Regions from separate parts of the Rummeliibacillus sp. JY-2-4R genome, predicted to be linked through region 2. Evidence: riboswitches for the same ligand, from Rfam matches in the RefSeq annotation. Region 2 holds a riboswitch; the other holds the start of a gene.

Region 1 (10,529 bases), 750 kb from region 2:
TATTTCCTGCCGATCAAACTGAAAAGAAAGTTGTTGCCATGTCCATCCAGTTTGCATATAACCAGTTAATCTTAACATCATTATTTGCTTTGATTCATCGGAAATTGGCAATTGCATTAAAGAAGCTTCCATTTCATCACGTAATTGTTTGCGGAAGGTGGATTCTTTATAAGAATAATTCTTTAAAAAGCTTTTTACAAAAACTTGGATTTCATCATCTTTTTGTACAGGCAAAAACCGCCAATCCCCTTCATAAATATGAGACAAAGTTTGTACAATTAATGACAGTCGTTTAAAAAAAATTTGCTCATTTCCTCTATAAACCCAGCCATTAAAGTGAAAATCCGGTGATTTATCGAGTAAACAAGTGCCTCTTTTCGTTAATAGTAATGCCCGTTTTTCATCGTAATGTAACCAACCGTTTTCAATTAATTGATCAAAAGCTTCCTGAAAATTTGCCTTAGAAAATTTAGGTAAAATACAAAAGTATGGTTGTAATCCAAATGTCCCCACATCTTGAATAGTTTGTCCTGAACGCTTCCCTCGTAGTAAATGATATGCTGCTGATTCGGATCGTTGACCATTAATTCTTTGATAAATTTGTAGCAATATTTGTTGTAAATACATCACTATTCCTCCGATTAAAAGTTATTTAGGTTGAAATATGAGGAAAACCGTTTTAGAATGAATAAGAAGCTATAGGGATTGAAGTAAAAGGAGAGAAGTAGAATGGCCAAATTTACCATCGTTGATCAAGATACATGTATTGCTTGCGGTGCATGTGGGGCGGCAGCACCAGATATCTACGATTATGATGATGAAGGTATTGCCTTCGTTATTTTAGATAATAACACGGGGACTACTGAAGTTCCAGAAGATTTAATGGAAGACATGGAAGATGCATTCGAAGGTTGCCCAACTGACTCTATAAAAGTAGCAGAAGAATCATTCGAGGGCGATCCTCTTAAATACGAATAGTTTTTTAATAGACTTAAATCACTTAAATCCAGTCTAATCAACAAGTGCTTGGGAAATTAACTGCTTCCCAGGCACTTTTTTTATAGTCATATGAATTAATCATAGTAATTTACAGTATAACATTTACCTTTTTTATACCTTAAATATTTTATAAACTTCAACCACAAACCAGATCGTGTAATTTCTTTATTGCATTCTCACTTTGTATAGGTTACTATTTTAGTATCAGGTACTAATAGTAACTAACACAGGAGGCTATTATGGATAATTTTTTACAATTACAAGGTAAAAATATCGTGGTAATGGGTGTTGCCAATGATCGTAGTATTGCATGGGGCGTAGCAAAAGCATTAATGTCAGTTGGTGCCAATGTTATATACACATACCGTAAAGAACGTTCTTTAATGAAATTAGAAAAACAATTAGCCAATTATGAAGATTTACAACCACTTCTTGTTCAATGTGATGTAAATAGCGATGAAAGCATTCAACAAGCATTCCAAGAAATTGGAGAAAAAGTAGGCACAATTCACGGTGTCGTTCATTCAGTTGCATTTGCAAATGCTGACGACTTAAAAAATCGTTTTGTGGAAACTTCTCGTGATGGCTATGCATTTGCGCAAGATACAAGTGCTTATTCTTTAATCGCAGTTACAAATGCCGCTAAACCATATATGACTGAGGGCGGATCTATTGTTACAATGACTTACTTAGGTGCAGAAAGAGTACTTCAAGGATACAATGTTATGGGTGTTGCAAAAGCAGCTTTGGAAGCTTCTGTTCGTTATTTGGCTGCTGATGTTGGTGCAGAAAATATTCGAGTTAACGCAATTTCAGCAGGCGCTATTAAAACTCTTGCTGCTAAAGGTGTTCCTTCATTCAATAAAATTATGAATATCATGGAAGAAGCAGCACCACTTAAACGCAATGTCACTCCTGAAGAAGTAGCAAATATGACAGTTGTCATGTTAAGCCAACTTTCTAGCGGAGTTACAGGTGAAGTAATTTATGTTGACGGTGGCTACAATATAATGGGTGGCGCTTAAGAACCTATTCTTTATAAAGTTGAAAAAAGAGGTAAACCAAATAATGGTTTACCTCTTTCTATTATTTTGTTAAGCGATCGACAATTTCCTGTACGGTGCCAGATTGCACCTGATTTAAATTTCTTCCAGCCCACATTGCCATTAAGCTATAGACTCCTAATTCCTGTGCGCGCTTTCGAATGCCCATCGTTAAATCATTTTGATATGGATATGGTGCAATTTTATTTCCTTCCATAAACGATATAAAATCATTATTAATACCACGAGCTAATTTTCCTGAAAATGCTGTTGTAACAACTGTACAGTCTTCATCGGCTAGTAGTACTTGTTCCTTATAAACATCCGATGCACCACTTTCTTCACTTACTAAAAATGCCGTACCGATTTGAACTGCTTCTGTACCAGCTTCAATTGCCTTTTGAATCTGCTCTTTCGTAACAATTCCCCCAGCAGCAATGACTGGAATCGACACTTTTTCTTTAATACCTTCTAGTAATTCATTTAAAGAAATGAGTTCGACAGGTTCTGTAAATGAGCCACGATGGCCACCTGCTTCTTCACCTTGTAGAACTACTGCATCTAATCCACGCTCTTGGACTAAAATTGCCTCTTCTAAAGTTGTCGCTGTCCCAATAGTAAATACATCATGATCTTTTAATTTTTGTACGGCTTCTACAGTTGGCAATCCAAAAGTAAATGACGCTACCTTTACATCTTCATGAATAATGACCTCGATTTGAGCGTCAAAATCAGTAGTTGAAAGAAAAGCTCCTTCATCTGCAATCATTAATTTTTTTCGATACGGTTTTAATGCATTATAAGCCTCTTCAAGTTCTTCTTTGGTGACATTCACATCATGCGGAACAAATAAGTTAACTGCGAATGGTTTTGTCGTTTCTTTTTTAACTGCTCGGATAAATTCTCTAGTTACTTCGGCACTTAAATACCCAGCTCCAATAGAACCCAAAATACCTGCTTTTGCACTTGCAATAACCATTTCAGGTGTCGTAACCCCTGCCATTGGTGCTTGTATTATTGGCCATTCCATTTTCAATTGTTCGATTAATGACATTTTTTCTTCCCCCTTTACGCTGTAAAAATTTTGAAAGATTAAATTGAATTATTATGAATATTTATTTGTTCGAAAAATACGAATAAATTGCTCTATTGAGCGTTCGTTAAAAGTATTTTTCAATAAAACTTCGATACATTTCATCATTATTAATCGTAGATTATTTAGTATTCTTCTCTTTTCTTATAGAGATTGAAAAAATAAGATGAAATAAATACTCCATAAATACTTTACCATATAATTGAAAGTTTTCTAAGCTTAAGAGCCTTCCGAAATAAATTATGTATAAAATAAAGGCCGTCTTTAAAGATAAAGTTCCCCTTTAAAGACAGCCTATTAAGTGTGTTTTAACAATTATTGATTTTAAGACAACATACTTTAGTTATAAAATTAACAATAGAATACTAGTTTACACCTGAGATACGTCCGTATCCAACTAAGTATTTGTTCCACCAGTCAAGTGATTCAGTAACAACACCATTGTTTTGAGCATCTAACATTCTTCCGCCACCAAGGTAGATACCAACATGTGCTATGCCTGAACCATAACTAAAGAACACTAAATCCCCTGTTCTTGCTTCACTTGCACTTACTTTTGTAGTAGCTAAATATTGTTGTGCTGCTGTACGTGGCAGTGATACGCCTGCTTGTTTAAATGCCCATTGTGTTAAACCTGAGCAGTCAAAACCAGTTGTTGGATTACTTCCACCCCATACATATGCACGTCCAAGATATTTACTTGCTTCTGCAATTGCAGCTTTTGCAGAACCAGAACCTGACACGCTAGGAGCTTTCTGCTCATGATCTGTTACCTTAGCGCCATTAGTACCGTTACCAGCATTATTAACATCATCGCTAACGTTTTCTGTTTTTACTACGCTATCAGTATGTACTGAATTACTAGTCTTAGTTACAGAAGCATTTTCTTCTATAAATTTTTTCTCTTGCAACGCTTTCAAACGTTTTGCTTCTGCTTCACGTTTTTTACGTTCTCTCTCAAGTTTTTCTTGTTGTTTTTTTGTAGCAATTTGTTCTTTCAGTTTTAAAGACTTTGCTTTATTTTCTGCCTTTTTTGTTTCTAAATGATTTTCTTCATTTTGCATATCTTGGAATTGCTTTTGTAGTGTTGCTTGTTTGTTTTGAAGTGCTTGCTTTTCTTCAGCTAATTTATTCTTGTCCGCTTTTTGATCATCTAATAGGTTTTGATCTGCATCTAAAATAGTTTTAACAGAAACTGTTCGACTTACTGCATCTGCAAAATTATCTGCTCCAAGAATAGCTTCTACATATGGATTTACCGTATTATCTTGATTTTGGTAAGCTTTTAATCGATCATTGATAATTGTTGAACGATCTTTAATATTTTTTTCTGTTTCTTTTATTGCATTATTTGTTTCGTCAATTTCTTTTAACGTATTTTCATATTCTACTTGTTTTTTATCAATTTTCTTTTGTAATATTTCAATTTCTTTATTTAGATTCTTTATTTTCTGATCAATTGAGGCCTTAGTTTGAATCATTTCTGCCGAAGTTTTAGCATTTACTTGAATTGGCTCTGCTGAATACATAAAACCACAAGTTAGTGCTAGAGTAACAACTGCAGAACGGCCCCATTTTGAACGTATATTCAATTTAAATCATCTCATTTCCAATATTTTCACTATGTACGTTTTTTATTTACTATTTTATAATAGCACGAATCATATATTTGTATAGTCATTTTTTCCTGTTTTAATAGAAGCGTAACACCCATGTTACATAATTGAAACAATGCTTTTTCATTATGATTCTTACTCAATATACTGTTTTTTTCTATTAACTACATTAATTCGACAAAAGTGTTAGAATCAAATTAATGTATTTTATTGTTGACTTAAAAGTCCTGGTTCATTATGATAGCCAAAATGATATATGTAATCATTAAAGGAGAGAAATGTAAATGGAATGGCAACAGCTAGAATACTTTCAAGTACTAGCGAAAATTCAGCATATGACGAAGGCTGCTGAGCAGCTATCTATTTCCCAGCCAGCACTAAGTCGCTCTATTGCTCGATTAGAAGACGAATTAGGTGTTCCTTTATTTGAAAGACAAGGACGCTCAATCACTTTAAATCGTTATGGTGAAATATTCGTAAAACGTGTCCAAAATATAATGCGCGAGTATCAGGATGGCCTCCATGAAATCCAAGAGCTAGTAGATCCAAATCACGGGGAAGTTTCCCTTGGCTTTTTACATACGCTAGGAACAAATATTGTCCCTGATTTAATCATGAAATTCAGAAAGCAACATCATGATATACACTTTACTTTAAAGCAAAATCATACACATCTTCAGCTAAAACAATTACAATCAGGCGAGCTAGATTTATGTTTACTAGCTGAGATGGAGACTGAAAAACCAATCCAATGGACAGAATTATGGCGTGAGGAATTATTTGCAATTGTCCCAATTTCACACCCTTTAGCAACTCGTGACACAATTACATTAAAAGAATTAGGAGATGAATCATTCATCTTACTAAAAAAAGGATATGCATTAAGAATTCAGCTAGATGCCGTTTTCGAGTATGCTAATCTTAAACCTGATATAACATTTGAAGGGGACGAGGTTGCTACTGTCGCGGGTTTCGTTGCTGCAGGGCTAGGCGTTTCCATCTTACCTAATGGAGTAGAAATTAATACAAATCGGATGGCCAAAATCCATATTAGCGATATGAAACTTGAACGAGTCATTGGTATGGCTTGGTCTGAAGGTCGTTTCCAATCACCTGCTACAAAACAATTTCAACAATTTATTCTTGATTATTTTAAAAAGGCGTAAAGAAAAGCCACTTTCAATTTGCTTTGGAAGTGGCTTTTCTTGTATTTAGATTTTAATCTATTGTAATAGTTATAGATTGCTCTTCATAAGTAGATAGCCATTCTATACAATCAAAATCTTCTATATCTAAATCATTGGTGAATTTATCGCCACCATATCCGTCTTTACCTTCGAAATAGAAGATTTCTGCAATGCCCTTTAGTTTTTTTTCTATACCAGGTAATGTAAATGTGATGGTCATCTCTTTTCCATCATAAGGAAGAAGTGTTTTGGCTAAGGGCTCTTCATTTAAATACAACAAATTTGGGCCTTTCATTTGTCTGAGATGAATAATACCTTCTAATACCATCTCTTTCCCTCTCAATCATTGCATTTTTAAAGTGTTTCACCAATAGTAGTTAAACGATCCTTTACATCCTGTTCAGTTAACCCATTTCGAGCAATATATCGGTTACGCGGATGTACTCTACATTCATGTGTACATCCTCCTAAATATTTATCTTCATTTTCTTCTGAGCAAATGATTTGTTTATTACATTCAGGATTTGCACAGTTGATGTAACGTTCGCATGGCTCACCGTCAAAATGATCACGTCCTACAATCACGTGTTCAACTTGGTTTACAGGCACAGAAATTCGTTCGTCAAATACATAACATTGACCATCCCATAATTGACCCTTTGCTACTTCATCTTTACCATAAGTGACAATTCCGCCATGTAACTGACTTACGTTATCAAAGCCTTCTCGTTTCATCCAACCAGAGAATTTTTCACAACGAATACCACCTGTACAATAAGTAAGGATTTGTTTACCGTCAAATTGCTCTTTGTTTTCTCTAATCCATTCAGGCAATTCACGGAATGTTTGAATATCAGGTCTTATTGCACCTCTAAAATGCCCTAAATCATATTCATAGGTATTACGCGCATCTATAATAACTGTATTTTCTTCTTGCATTTTCGCAAAAAACTCAGCAGGTTCTAAATAATCCCCTGTTAATTCATGTGGATCTATATCATCTTCTAAACTGAAGTTGACTAATTCAGTTTTTGGTCGTACATGCATTTTTTTGAATGCATGACCTTCTGCTTCATCGATTTTGAAAACAATACCATTAAATATTGGATTCGCCATCATATACTCCATATAGGCATTTGTTTGTTCAATTGTTCCAGAAACTGTTCCGTTGATTCCTTCAGATGCTACTAAAATACGTCCTTTTAAATCTAGTGATTTACAAAAAGCTAAATGCTCTGTAGCAAACTTTTCTGGATCTTCTATCTTTGTATAAAAATAATAAAGTAAAACTCGATAATCCACTTATTTTTCCACCTATCTTTTAATATTTGCAAGATATTAGAGATAGACTCTATTTTCATATAACAAAATTGAAAATTTATCCTTGCAGATTTTATGTTTTAGAACATAAAATATCCTTAAAATTATATCGGTAATTTAATTCATTTGCAAATATGATGCTTAATATCATGATTAATTAAATTAGATATTGCTTATTCTTTCCTGGGAAATAAAGTTAGTTTAACTTTCCTCCGTTATGGAAACAAAAATAGCTTACTGTTTTCTGTAATCTCCTCTCACTTAGGCGGAGTCTCCACTTGAACAAAATCAAGAGCTATATCAAAAAAATCTGCTCATCTATTTTAAATAGATGAGCAGATTTTTCTATTGAATATTATATTATTTATAGGATTACCCTATCAATCTATTTATATCATTAGCCATTAATAAAAGTATTACGTTGTTTCACAATCCAATTTTTAAGACTTGAGAATAGTAAAAGCATGATTGCTGCAATGATAATTCCTTTAATAATATTGAATGGTAAAACACCCATAACAATAGAATTTCTAAGTGCTGCACCTGTTTCAACTGGTACGTTTAAGAAATAGTTATACATAGGCATAAATAAGAAATAGTTTAACACGCTCATTCCAATTGCCATTGTTAGAGTTCCGACTACTAAACCTGTTGTTAATCCTTTTGCACTTGTTAAACGTTTATAGATAAAGTAAACAGGTAAAATGAATAATACACCTGTTGTGAAGTTTGCAATTTGTCCAACTGGAACACCTGTTGGGCTTCCAACATAAAACCAGTTCAATACATTTTTGATAAATTCTACAGCCATTCCCGCTACTGGACCCATTGTAATTGTTGCAATAAGTGCTGGAACATCACTAAAATCCACTTCTAAAAAACTTGGAAACGGTGGTAATGGGAAGTTAAATATCATTAATACAAATGAGATACTGCTTAGCATACCGATTGAAATCATTTTTTGCAATTTTGTGTTCTTCATATTTTTCTCTCCTTTTTTCGATTCACTTCTAAAGAAGAGAGGTCCGGATTACAAGATATGCAATAAAAATCCCTTAAGCTTTGAAAGCTTAAGGGAGAAATAGGCATAGTCAAATAAGCGTCTAAATCTACTATTTTAAAATAGAATTAAGACGACCGTACCTTCACCTTCTCCCATCCAGACTATACTGTCGGCCCTGGAATCTCACCAAGTCATACCTAACGGCTCGCGGGCTTAAGAGTACTGCACTTTTCTCTAATACCGCCGATCGGGAATTTCACCCTGCCCCGAAGATGAATCAATATGATTTTTTATTACAATTTAACTATATAAAATATACAGTAATTTGTAAAGGTATTAATCTCATTTTCCTGTAAAATTTTTAGTATTCCTACAATATTAGTTTGTTTTAAATTTTTTTGGAGTAGAATTCAACTCACTTGTGAATTTAACCAATTAAAGAGCCCTATGTTAGTTTTTATCTAACTTAGGGGTTTAAATCATTTCATTGAAGTTTCTTGTTGAAACTCTAGTGGCAAGAAGAAGATAAAGTTTGTACCTACATCTACTTCACTTTCTACAGTAATACGTCCTTTATGGGCTTCCACGATATTTTTAGCAATAGCAAGCCCCAAACCTGTACCACCTTTTCCTCTGGTTCTTGCTTTATCAGCTTTGTAGAATCTTTCAAATACATATTCTAAATCTTCTTTTGGTATTCCAGCCCCATTGTCTTTAACCTGAATACGTGCGAATGATACTTGTTGATCAACAATTACTTGGACAATGCCGTTTTTATTTGTATGACGAATTGCATTGTCAATCAAGTTCGTTAATACTTGTTCAATTCTATCTTCATCTAGATTAATTGTTGTTTCATCATCAAAGGTAGATGAATACGTTAATTCAACGCCTTTTTCTTTTGCTGCTTGTACAAACTTTTGCGTGATTCTTTCAAATACTGGCGTAATTGGAACCAAATCTTTGTATAATGTGATATTTCCAGACTCCATACGTGCCAAATCTAATAAATCTGTTACAAGCCTTCCCATTCGTTGTGACTCATCATAAATAATGCGGATCATTTCATTCCGCTCTTCTTCACTTGTCACAACCTCATCAATAATTGCTTCACTATAACCTTGTAACATAGCTATTGGTGTACGCAATTCATGCGAAACATTTGCTATAAAGTCATTTCGTAACTTATCTAAGCGATGTTCTTCTGTCCTATCTCTAAATACTGCAACAGCACCACGTACGGAATCTCCACTATAAAGAGGACTTATAGAAATTGTAAAATACGTACCATCTAATTCTAATTCTTCTCTTAGCTCTTCTTCCATTTCCAATACATGTTCTAGCATATGATTTATTTCTTTTGGAATTGGTTGATCACTATTAGAACCCTTATTGATAAACCACTTTTGTAACAATAACTCCGCTGGTGGATTACTTAAAATTACAGTCCGATCACTATTGAACGTAATTACAGCATCTGTCATGGATGTTAATATACTTGAAAGCTGCTCTTTCTCTTGATTGATAATCTCAATATGAGTTTTTAGTTGACGGCCCATCTGATTGAATGCTGTCCCTAATTGTCCAATTTCATCATTTTGTAATACAGGAACTTTTTTATCGAAGTTCCCCTTGGCTAATTCGAAAGCAGCTTCTCTCATTTTCCGTAATGGGGACGTAATTCTAGTAGATAAGAAAAACGCAAAGAAAGTAGTCAGGATAAATGCAATAGCTGCAGATAGAAAGACAATTTTCGTTGTTTCTTTTGTAGTTCGATGTATTGCATCTGGGCTTTGGTATATGAATAATACACCATGACTCATTTTTCCAACATTAAGAGGAAATGCTAATACAATATAAGACTCTACATGATTCTTTTCTGTAGAAGATGGTAGCATCATTTCTTTTACTACAGGTTTATTTGTATAAAAAACTTTTTCAAAGGATTTATTACTTATAATTTCACTTTTTATTTTTTCTTGGTTTAATCCTTCTTGGAGCGAGAATAATACTTTGCCAGGTTGATCAGCTATTACTGCGTTTGTCTCATCACTTAATATATCGTTGATTATCGATCTAGTTGAAGCAATAGACTTATGATCATCGACAACTCTTGCAATAGTAGTGGCTTCTTGTCTTAGTAATGCTTCCGATTGTTGAGTATGGTATTTTGAAAGGAATTCTAACATTAAAACTGTAAAAACAAATAATACAAATGAAACGAGAAGCAATATGGTTACCCACAGCTTCCCGACAACACTATTCCAT
Region 2 (10,529 bases):
CCAGAAGGCGGCAGCGGAAGTGCATCAAGGGCTAGAAACAGAGGAGTAGAACTCGCTAATTGTAAATATGTGACCTATTTAGATCCAGATAATGAAGCGGTAAACGATGGTTATGCAAAATTATTATCTTATTTAATAAACAATCCAAAGTTTGATATAGCAATCGGAAATATGCTTAAGTTTGATAACAGCAAAGTAAGTCATTTTAGATATTATCAAACTGTAACTGAATCAATTCATAGTAGAATCTTCGAAGATCCTAAACAATTGCTAATTGATACTTCATTAAGAACTCAAAGTATACAGGCTTTAATTGTAAAAACAAATGTTATTACAGAAAATCAGCTGAAAATGGTAGAAAAAGCTGGTGGACAAGATTCGTTATTTTTCCAAGAGTTATTATTGCATTCAACTAGAGGAGCTGTGATTGACTTAGATATTCATATTTATTATGCAGCTGTAACGGGCTCTGTAACTAACACTATTACAAAAAAATTCTTTGATAAATACTACACTTTGGAAAAAGAAAGATTACCATTCTTAATCCAAAATGATTTATTGGATTTATATATGGAAAAAAGATTTAATTTCTATTTCAGAAACTGGTATCTGATTCGAATTAAAAAAATTAATGAGCAGGACCAAAAAGAGGCAATCGACACGCTTTATAAAATTTATTCTTTATATCATGACTACATTAAACATAGTACTCCTGATATTGAGGCGTTCCAATCTTTATACAAAAAGGGAAAATACAGAAAAATAATTAAAAATTATTCCAAAATAGGTTAATAGACAGTTTCAATTCATTCCTTGAAAGGAGGTGAGAAAACTGCTAGAACAATTGACTAAAATAGAACTCGCTATGACGGATATAGATAAAGTTGATTTTATCTATAATTCTCCATTCCAACTTACGGTTCATTGGGAAAATGTCAAATTTGAATTCTTGATAAGGTTAAAGGTTAATTCCAATAAACTGTATTGTTTTGGAAATGGTGCTTACAACTCTGAAAAGATGTCATTACCTGTATTTCAAAGACATTCATGGATAGAAGATATAGATGAATCAATCATTATCTATAATGATCCAACACTATATTTAGGAAAGATAAATCTGGGATGGGGCCAAGGAACTCAAGAAAGGTTTTATATAGAAGATTTATCCTTAATTTTGAAAAAAATAATCCGAAAGTTAGAAGTTAAAAAAAGCCATGTAACGTTTTATGGGAGTTCTGCAGGGGGATTTTTATCCTTATATCTAGCAGGTCTCATTAGAGGTACAAAAGCTTTAGTGAATAACCCTCAAGTTTTTGTACCGAAGTATTACCAAACACATGTGAATAAAATGTACCTTGCTTCATATCCAGGGTTAGATCGCACAATAATTGAAAGTAAATATAAAGAAAGATTAGAAATTATTGCATTCTATGCAAGTATCGAATATGTTCCTGAAATTTGTTATTTGCAAAATTTATCCTGGTCTAATGATGTCAAAAATCAGTTATTACCTTTTATTTCAGGATTAAATTTAATAAAAGAGTTTTTCGATGAGAAAAAAATAAGATTTGAATTCTATCAGAATCTTGAACAGGGCCATAACCCACTAAGTAAAGAGGAAACTCTTAACTATTTAAAACAGTTTTAAGACATTTATAGATTCACCATAATACAACTTGAAAATATTTAACTTTTAAATTGGAGGAAAATAATGATGAAATTATGTACGATTGGCTTAGGATATATTGGATTACCAACATCAATAATGTTTGCAAAACACGATGTATTTGTGGTAGGTGTAGACGTTAAAAAAGAAGTTATTGACTCATTAAATCATGGGAAAATCCATATAGAAGAGCCAGGATTACAAGAAGCTTTAGAAGAAGTAATCTCAAAAGGCACTTTTAGAGCTGCAACTACACCTGAAAAAGCTGATACATTCATTATTTCTGTACCAACACCAAATAACGATGATAAGTATAAATCTTGTGATTTAACTTATGTAATCAATGCTGTAAAATCAGTTTTGCCATATATTGAAAGTGGAAATACCATTATTGTTGAGTCAACAATTGCGCCTAGAAGTATGGATGATTTTATCAAACCAATAATTGAAAAAGAAGGATTTGTAATTGGTAAAGATGTTTTCTTAGTTCATTGTCCAGAAAGAGTTTTACCAGGACAAATACTTCATGAATTAATATTTAATAATCGAATTGTTGGTGGAGTTACACCTGCATGTACAGAAGCAGGGGCTAAAGTATATAGCACATTTGTAAAAGGTGAAATTATTAAAACGAATGCCAAGACTGCTGAAATGTCAAAATTAATGGAAAATACATTTAGAGATGTCAATATAGCACTTGCAAATGAATTAGCTAAAGTTTGTAATGAATTAGAAATTAATGCGCTTGATGTTATTAAAATGGCAAACAAACATCCTCGTGTAAACTTACATACACCTGGACCAGGGGTAGGAGGTCATTGCTTAGCAGTTGATCCGTATTTCATCGTGGCAAAAGCTCCAGAAACTGCTCAATTAATCAATCTATCTCGTACGATAAATACATCAATGCCCGATTATGTTGTTGAGAATGTCAATAAATTAATGAAAAATGTCCAAGGAAAAGTTGTTACTGTATTTGGTCTAACATACAAAGGAAACGTTGATGATATTCGTGAAAGTCCAGCTTTAGAAATCTATAATATGTTGAAATATCAAGGTGATTATGAAGTACGTGCATATGATCCTCATATTAAACTAGATTGGGTAACTCAAGATCTAGAACAAGCGGTCAATAACTCAGATTTAGTAGTGATACTTTCAGATCATGATGAATTTAAACATTTTGGTACATCTGATTTTGACAAAATGTCTCATAAAAGAATTTTTGATACCAAAAATGTTGTTCAAAATGTTTCAGATGATGTTGAATATATTAACTATGGAAATTTGTTTAAATTTGCTAAGAAGGAAGTTACTGTTGTATGAACTTTGCTTGGCAGATATTGAAAGAGCAATGGCTTCACATAAACTTAATATTTCGATTAAGTTTATATGAAGAAAAAGGTAAATATACAATGCACTATTTTGGTGCATTGTGGCAAGTAATTAATCCTATTATACAAATATTAGTATATTGGTTAATTTTCGGGCTTGGAATTAGAAAAGGGCATCCAGTTGATGGAACCCCTTTCTTCCTATGGTTAATCATTGGGCTCGTTCCTTGGCTATATATCAGCAAGACAATTACGCAAGGGACAAATAGTATATATTCAAAAGTTAACTTAGTATCTAAAATGCATTTTCCTGTAAGTGTTCTACCAACAATAAAAATCGTAGGAAATTCAATTTCATTATTACCAATGATTCTTATTACAATAGTAATTGCGTTAATATATGGTATTTTCTCTGGAGTGTACTTATTCCAAATTTTCTACTATTTAATTTGTTTATATTTCTTTTTATTTGCAATAACGTTACTGTTATCAACTCTTACGACAATCATACGAGATATCCAAATGATGGTACAATCTGTTGTAAGACTCTTAATGTTCTTTTTACCAATTGTATGGAATGTGCATAATTTTCCAGATGCAATTGTAAATATATTAAAATTAAATCCTCTCTTTTACATCATTGAAGGATTTAGATATTCACTATTAGGTGGGCACTGGTTCTTTGAGGAATTACCATATACCTTCTATTTCTGGAGTATTAGTATATTAATTCTTTCAATTGGTTCCTATTTGCATATTAAATTCCGCAACAAATTTGTTGATTACCTATAATCGGAGGAAAAGAAATGAATCCGAAAATTCGACTTACGAACGTATCAAAAAGCTTCAGATTATATAGTAAACAATCTGATAAATTATTAGATATTATTTCACTCAAGAAAAACCGTGATCAATTTTATGCACTTCGAGATATCAATTTTGAAGTATTTGCAGGTGAAGCTATTGGGATTATCGGCTTGAATGGTTCAGGTAAATCTACGCTTTCAAATCTTTTAGCACAAGTAATTCCACCTAGCCAAGGAACAATAGAAATTGATGGAGAAACATCTTTAATCGCAATCTCTGTAGGCTTAAATGCCTCATTAACCGGTATTGAAAATATCAATATGAAATGTTTAATGCATGGGCTATCTAATGCAGAGATTGCTAATTTGAAATCAGAAATTATCGAATTTGCTGATCTCGGAAATTTTATTAATCAACCAGTTAAAAATTATTCGAGTGGTATGAAATCTCGGTTAGGATTCGCGATTTCCGTTCATACCAATCCTGATATTTTAATAGTTGATGAAGCATTGTCCGTTGGAGACCAGACATTTTATCAAAAATGCTTAAATAAGATCAATGAGTTTAAACGTCAAGGGAAAACAATCATCTTTGTAAGTCATTCATTGGCCCAAATTCAAGCATTTTGCGATCGCGTGATGTGGGTGCATTTTGGACAAATTAAGATGTTCGATGAAACAAAAAAAGTGGTTGGAGAATATAAAAAGTTTATAGCATGGTTTAATTCATTGAGTGAAGAAGAAAAGAAATTGAATCGCTCCAAATTGCTAGAAGAACAATACAAAGCAGGGGCTAGTTTAGCAGTTGAACCAAGCAATCAAAAAAGCGGATTGAATTTCTTATTCATTTCACAGATGATTATTATAATGCTTATTGTTATTGCAAGTGCAGCATATATGTTTAGTTAATTAATTCAAATTGAGGTGTAGGTTCTAGATGGCTGATAAAGTAAAAATTATGACTATTTTTGGTACTAGACCAGAGGCGATTAAATTAGCCCCATTAGTACTGGAATTAGAAAAACATCATGATGAAATTGAATCAATTGTTACTGTAACTGCTCAACATCGTCAAATGCTTGATCAAGTACTCGAAGTATTCAATATTCATCCACTATACGATTTAAATATTATGAAAGATCGTCAAACACTAGTTGACGTAACGACTCGTGCACTTCAAGGATTAAATGAAGTAATGCAAAAAGTAAAACCTGACATAGTGCTAGTGCATGGGGATACTTCAACAACATTCGTTGCGAGTCTTGCCGCATTTTATAATCAAATTCCGGTTGGTCATGTTGAAGCTGGATTAAGAACTTGGGACAAATATTCACCATTCCCAGAAGAGATGAATCGACAATTAACAGGAGTTATTGCAGATTTTCATTTTGCACCAACTATAAAGGCTGCTCAAAACTTATTAAATGAAAATAAAAAAGGCGATTCTATTTTTATAACAGGCAACACAGCCATTGATGCTTTATCTACAACTGTTTCATCATCTTACACTCATCCAATATTAGAACAAATCGGAAAAGATAAGATGATTCTTTTAACTGCTCACCGTAGGGAAAATCTTGGTGAACCAATGAGACATATGTTTAGAGCAATTAAGAAAATAGTGGAAGAGCATGCTGATGTACAAGTAGTGTATCCTGTACACTTAAATCCTGCAGTTCGTGAAATCGCAGATGAAATATTAGGAGAAGATCCAAGAATTCATCTAATTGAACCATTGGAAGTAATTGATTTCCATAATTTTTTATCTAGAGCACATATCATTTTGACTGATTCGGGTGGGATTCAAGAAGAAGCACCATCTCTTGGAGTTCCGGTATTAGTTCTAAGAGATACTACAGAAAGACCAGAAGGAATTGATGCTGGAACACTAAAACTTGCTGGTACTGATGAATTAACGATTTATCAACTGACGAAAGAATTACTTACGAATCCAAAAGAATACGAAAGAATGTCGAAAGCTTCAAACCCATATGGTGATGGTCATGCTTCTGAACGTATCGTTGAAACATTACTTTATCATTTTGGAATAAGAGATACGATGCCAGATCTCTTTGAAAAAAATGAAGAAAATTCTTTAAAAGTATAGAAAACAATTAAATTGAAATGAATAGAAAAAATGCTCCTATTGTTCGCAATATTAGAATACATGCGAATAGATAGGAGTATTTTTTATAAGAGATACACCTCAAAAATTAACTTTATATTAAAGATAAAATAATCCACCATATTTAGCATGAAATCTATTTCCAATGAATAGTATGACAAATATAAGGTACTAGTTTGCAACGTACATATCATAACTATTTCAAAAAGGTGGGATTCGAATGCAATTAATATTTTTACTTTTCTTAAGTGCTCTATTTTTTATTTTTACTTTTATTGTTCCAGCGCTATCCTTAAAATTATTTTGTCTATTAATTTCATTTACCTTCTATAAATTGGGTTCACATCAAATAAAGTTAGCTGAGATTAGAAGAAATGAGGAAATTAAGCAGGACACTGAAAAAATACTAGAACAGTATCCTCACAGTCAATCTACTATTTCTTCTGATTATTTACATGCTCTTTTAATAGGCGAGGCCTCACAGACATTATTTGTTGCAAATCGAGAAGATACAGACTCTGAGTTTGATGTGAAAGAATATCTATTCAATGAAATTTTTGAAACAGCCATTGAAGAGGATGGTATTCAAAAAGCTCTGATATCTCGGGGAGGAATACTGGGAGGTACCCTGCTGGATAGTGATGGTAATGGTAATTCATTAATTTATATTATGGAGCCTGAAAAAGATGAGAGTGGAACCGAAGAAAAAAAGGATGATATAGAAGACGATATAGAAGATGGTGTATCAAAACTTTCTTTGAAAATTGTCGTGGATGATTTAAGTAATCCAATAATAGAATATGTATTTTTAGAATCTGAAGACCCAGTTTCAAAAGAATGTGACGAATATGAAGAAGCATCAAAGCTATGTAAAAAATGGCACCAGATGATAAGCGTTTTAATAAAACGCCAGGACCATTTAAATAAAGTAATCATTAAACGTTATGAGCATTCAAATAAAGTTGTTTAATGAGTAAAGAAAATTAATAAAACATATAGAGTTAATAGGGATTTGTTACTCATTAATAAAATTTATATAATAAGTAGTGATTTTTTTGAAAAATAGTGCTATACTTTGCTCATAGATTAATAAATCCTTCGGGGTAGGGTGAAATTCCCAATCGACGGTGATGAAGAAATTCTAAGCCCGTGAGCCTTTTTAGGTAGGATTTGGTGCAATTCCAAAGCCGACAGTATAGTCTGGATGAGAGAAGGATATTTGTTCATTAAATCTATTCTTACGAAACTGGATTTCGTAGGTTTATTTGATGAGGCAATAAAACCTTTAAACCACCCCGTAGATCTAATCTATGGGTTTTTCTTTTTTTTAATATAATTTAATAAGTAGTCCTTCGGGGTAGGGTGAAATTCCCAATCGACGGTGATGAAGAAATTCTAAGCCCGTGAGCCTATTTTAGGCAGGATTTGGTGCAATTCCAAAGCCGACAGTATAGTCTGGATGGGAGAAGGACGATTTTAGAAATGGTAAAGACTATTGAAAAATACACTTCAATAAGTTTCTTTGTTGTACCATTTGCTACATATTCTCCCAAAACTTCCAAGGAACTTCTTCTATGGGAGTTTTTGTTTTAAAATTTTTCAGAGGCGGTGACTGAAAATTTGTAATTTTTGAAACATCAAATCCAAGTTTACAAATAGATAAAGAGGTGATTTGAATGTTCACAGGAATTGTAGAAGATTTAGGAAAAGTAAAAGCAATTAAAAATGGGACACATAGTATGCAACTTACAATCGAATCAAATAAGATTGTTGAAGATGTCCATTTAGGTGATAGTATTGCAGTCAATGGTGTTTGCTTAACCGTTATTTCATTTTCAAGCGACCAATTTACAGTTGAAGTAATGCCTGAAACCGTAAAAGCCACTAATATTCAGTCGCTTCAAAATGGTAAATATGTAAATTTAGAACGAGCAATGCCTGCACATGGGCGCTTCGGCGGGCATTTTGTTTCGGGGCATGTTGATGGTACAGGAGTGATTCTAAAAAAACGGAAATTTGATAATGCCGTTTATGTTGATATTGGCATTAGCAAAGAACTAAGTATGTTTTGCATGTTAAAAGGGTCTGTCACAATCGATGGGATTAGTTTAACCATTTTCGATGTGAAGCCTACTCAACTTACTGTGTCACTTATTCCACATACGTTTGATCAAACCATTTTAGGAATTAAAAAAGAACATGATGTAGTCAATATTGAAAATGATTTACTCGGCAAGTATGTTATTAATAACTTAGAAAGAAAACAAGAAGATTCAAAAATTACACTGGATTTCTTAAAAGAAAACGGATTTTAAAGGCGGTGCTTTGAAAATGGTTAATACAATAGAAGAAGCGATTGAAGATTTAAAACAAGGTAAAATGATTATCGTTGTTGATGATGAAAACCGCGAAAATGAAGGGGATTTTCTAGCTTTAGCAGAATTTGCAACGCCAGAAACCATTAATTTTATGGCAAAATACGGACGTGGTTTAATCTGTACTCCGATGTCTAAAGCATTAGCAGAACGATTAGATTTAAATCCGATGGTAGAAAATAATACAGATAATCATCATACAGCATTTACTGTTAGTGTCGATTACAAAACAACAGAAACAGGAATCAGTGCTTTTGAACGTTCGGAAACCATTCTACAATTAGTGAATGCTAATTCTGTTGGATCTGATTTTCGTAGGCCAGGACATGTATTTCCTTTAATAGCAAAGGATAACGGTGTACTTGAAAGACAAGGGCATACTGAAGCTGCTGTCGATTTTGCAAAATTATGTGGATCAGTTCCAGCTGGTGTTATTTGTGAAATAATGCTTGATAATGGTGAAATGGCCAGAGTTCCACAATTACATGAAATCGCCAAGGAACATAACTTGAAATTTGTTACTATTGCAGATTTAATCAGTTTTCGCAATCAAAATGAACTACTAATAGATAGAGTTGCATCTGTAAAAATGCCTACATCATTTGGAGAGTTTCAAATGATTGGTTATTCAAATCGCGTTAATGATAAAGAGCATATCGCTATTGTAAAAGGAAATCCTCAAAATGATATAGCACCACTTGTGCGTATACATTCGGAATGTTTAACAGGTGATATTTTCCACTCTAAACGCTGTGATTGTGGTCCACAATTGCACAAATCATTAGAAATGATTGAAGAAGCAGGTAGTGGTGTTGTGCTATACATGCGTCAAGAGGGTAGAGGTATTGGATTACTTAACAAATTAAAAGCATATGAACTGCAAGAGCAAGGATACGACACAGTTGAAGCAAATATTCATCTTGGTTTCCCTGCAGAAATGCGTGATTATGGTTTAAGTGCACAAATGCTTCGCGATTTAGGTATTACGAAAATCCGCTTAATGACAAATAATCCTGCCAAAATTGAAGGGTTAACAAAATACGGAATTGAAGTTGTAGAACGTGTACCAGTTGAAATTCCAGCAGAACCAGAAAATGAAAAGTATCTTGAAACGAAAAAATCAAAAATGAGACATATTTTAGCATAGGAGTGAGTGTAATGGGACAAACATTTGAAGCACAATTAATTGGTACAGGATTAAAAATCGGCGTTGTAGTAGGAAGATTCAATGAATTTTTGACAGGTAAATTATTAACTGGTGCAATGGATGGCTTAAAACGACATGGTGTATCAGAAGAGGATATTGATATTGCTTGGGTTCCTGGTGCATTTGAAGTACCATTTATCGCGAAAAAAATGGTCGAAACCAAAAAATATGATGCGATTATCGGTTTAGGTACTGTTATTCGTGGCGCAACAACTCATTATGATTATGTTTGTAACGAAACAGCAAAAGGAATTGCAAATGTAGGATTAACATCTGGTGTGCCAGTTATGTTCGGAATCGTTACTACTGAAAATATTGAACAAGCAATCGAACGTTCTGGAACAAAATCAGGTAACAAAGGCTATGATGCTGCAGTTTCAGCAATTGAAATGGCTAATTTAAGCCGCATGTTCGAATAACTTTTAAAAATTTTTTTAGCAAAGTGAATAAATCGTGTGCCACGGGCTACACTATGTTTAGATTTCACTTAACAAGTCCTTTATTGGTAGGAGGGGTTAATCCTATGGGTGAACCAAGTCCAGGTGAGTAGATACGATCTACCAAGATTAAGGCGTTAAAAATCTCAAGGATCATAAGAAACGGAGTGAAGTCCCGTGGATCAGGTCTAGAGTTTTATAAGCAAATGCAAAACAATTTAATCATTATGAAAGATAACATTATCTAGCATAATGGAGGGAAGAATTCAAATGGGTAAACCGCCAAAAAAGTGCCAAATACTCTAGGAGAATTCATTCTTAGGGCCAGATAAAAATTCGTTAAAATTTCTCAGGTGAGAGAAACGGAGTGAAGTCCCGTGGATAAAGTCTGAGTAAGGTGCGAAAGCATAACGATAAAATCGTCATAAAAGGCTATACTTTTATGATCAGGAGGGTGAAAACCAGTGAGCGTTTAGAACTTTGTTCGTAAAACTCATTGAAGCTTCATCTACTGTGTGCCATGTTAAATGTTTTAAAACGCAAAAAGCTTGAACAAATTAATCGCCATAAAGGGCTTAG

What was found. Region 2 has a riboswitch for FMN ahead of ribE (riboflavin synthase). Riboswitches for the same ligand answer to the same signal wherever they lie in the genome.
Region 1: it holds a riboswitch for FMN, as region 2 does, so the genes downstream of both, ACWV26_RS05305 (ECF transporter S component) here and ribE (riboflavin synthase) in region 2, are expected to answer to the same signal.

The regions. Positions count from the first base shown of each region.
Region 1 is NZ_CM132623.1:1,135,960-1,146,488, reverse strand. It holds gene ACWV26_RS05345 (helix-turn-helix domain-containing protein) at 1-627, opposite strand, end outside; gene ACWV26_RS05340 (ferredoxin) at 730-978, shown strand; gene ACWV26_RS05335 (enoyl-ACP reductase FabI) at 1,239-2,024, shown strand; gene ACWV26_RS05330 (NAD(P)H-dependent flavin oxidoreductase) at 2,086-3,096, opposite strand; gene ACWV26_RS05325 (C40 family peptidase) at 3,501-4,727, opposite strand; gene ACWV26_RS05320 (LysR family transcriptional regulator) at 5,036-5,917, shown strand; gene ACWV26_RS05315 (hypothetical protein) at 5,970-6,266, opposite strand; gene trhO (oxygen-dependent tRNA uridine(34) hydroxylase TrhO) at 6,293-7,240, opposite strand; gene ACWV26_RS05305 (ECF transporter S component) at 7,656-8,240, opposite strand; FMN riboswitch at 8,402-8,539, opposite strand; gene ACWV26_RS05300 (ATP-binding protein) at 8,741-10,529, opposite strand, start outside.
Region 2 is NZ_CM132623.1:1,887,548-1,898,076, forward strand. It holds gene ACWV26_RS09115 (glycosyltransferase) at 1-792, shown strand, start outside; gene ACWV26_RS09120 (glycosyl transferase family 2) at 845-1,648, shown strand; gene ACWV26_RS09125 (nucleotide sugar dehydrogenase) at 1,715-2,992, shown strand; gene ACWV26_RS09130 (ABC transporter permease) at 2,989-3,792, shown strand; gene ACWV26_RS09135 (ABC transporter ATP-binding protein) at 3,807-4,715, shown strand; gene wecB (non-hydrolyzing UDP-N-acetylglucosamine 2-epimerase) at 4,744-5,913, shown strand; gene ACWV26_RS09145 (hypothetical protein) at 6,152-6,901, shown strand; FMN riboswitch at 7,022-7,151, shown strand; FMN riboswitch at 7,276-7,406, shown strand; gene ribE (riboflavin synthase) at 7,608-8,246, shown strand; gene ACWV26_RS09155 (bifunctional 3,4-dihydroxy-2-butanone-4-phosphate synthase/GTP cyclohydrolase II) at 8,263-9,453, shown strand; gene ribH (6,7-dimethyl-8-ribityllumazine synthase) at 9,465-9,932, shown strand.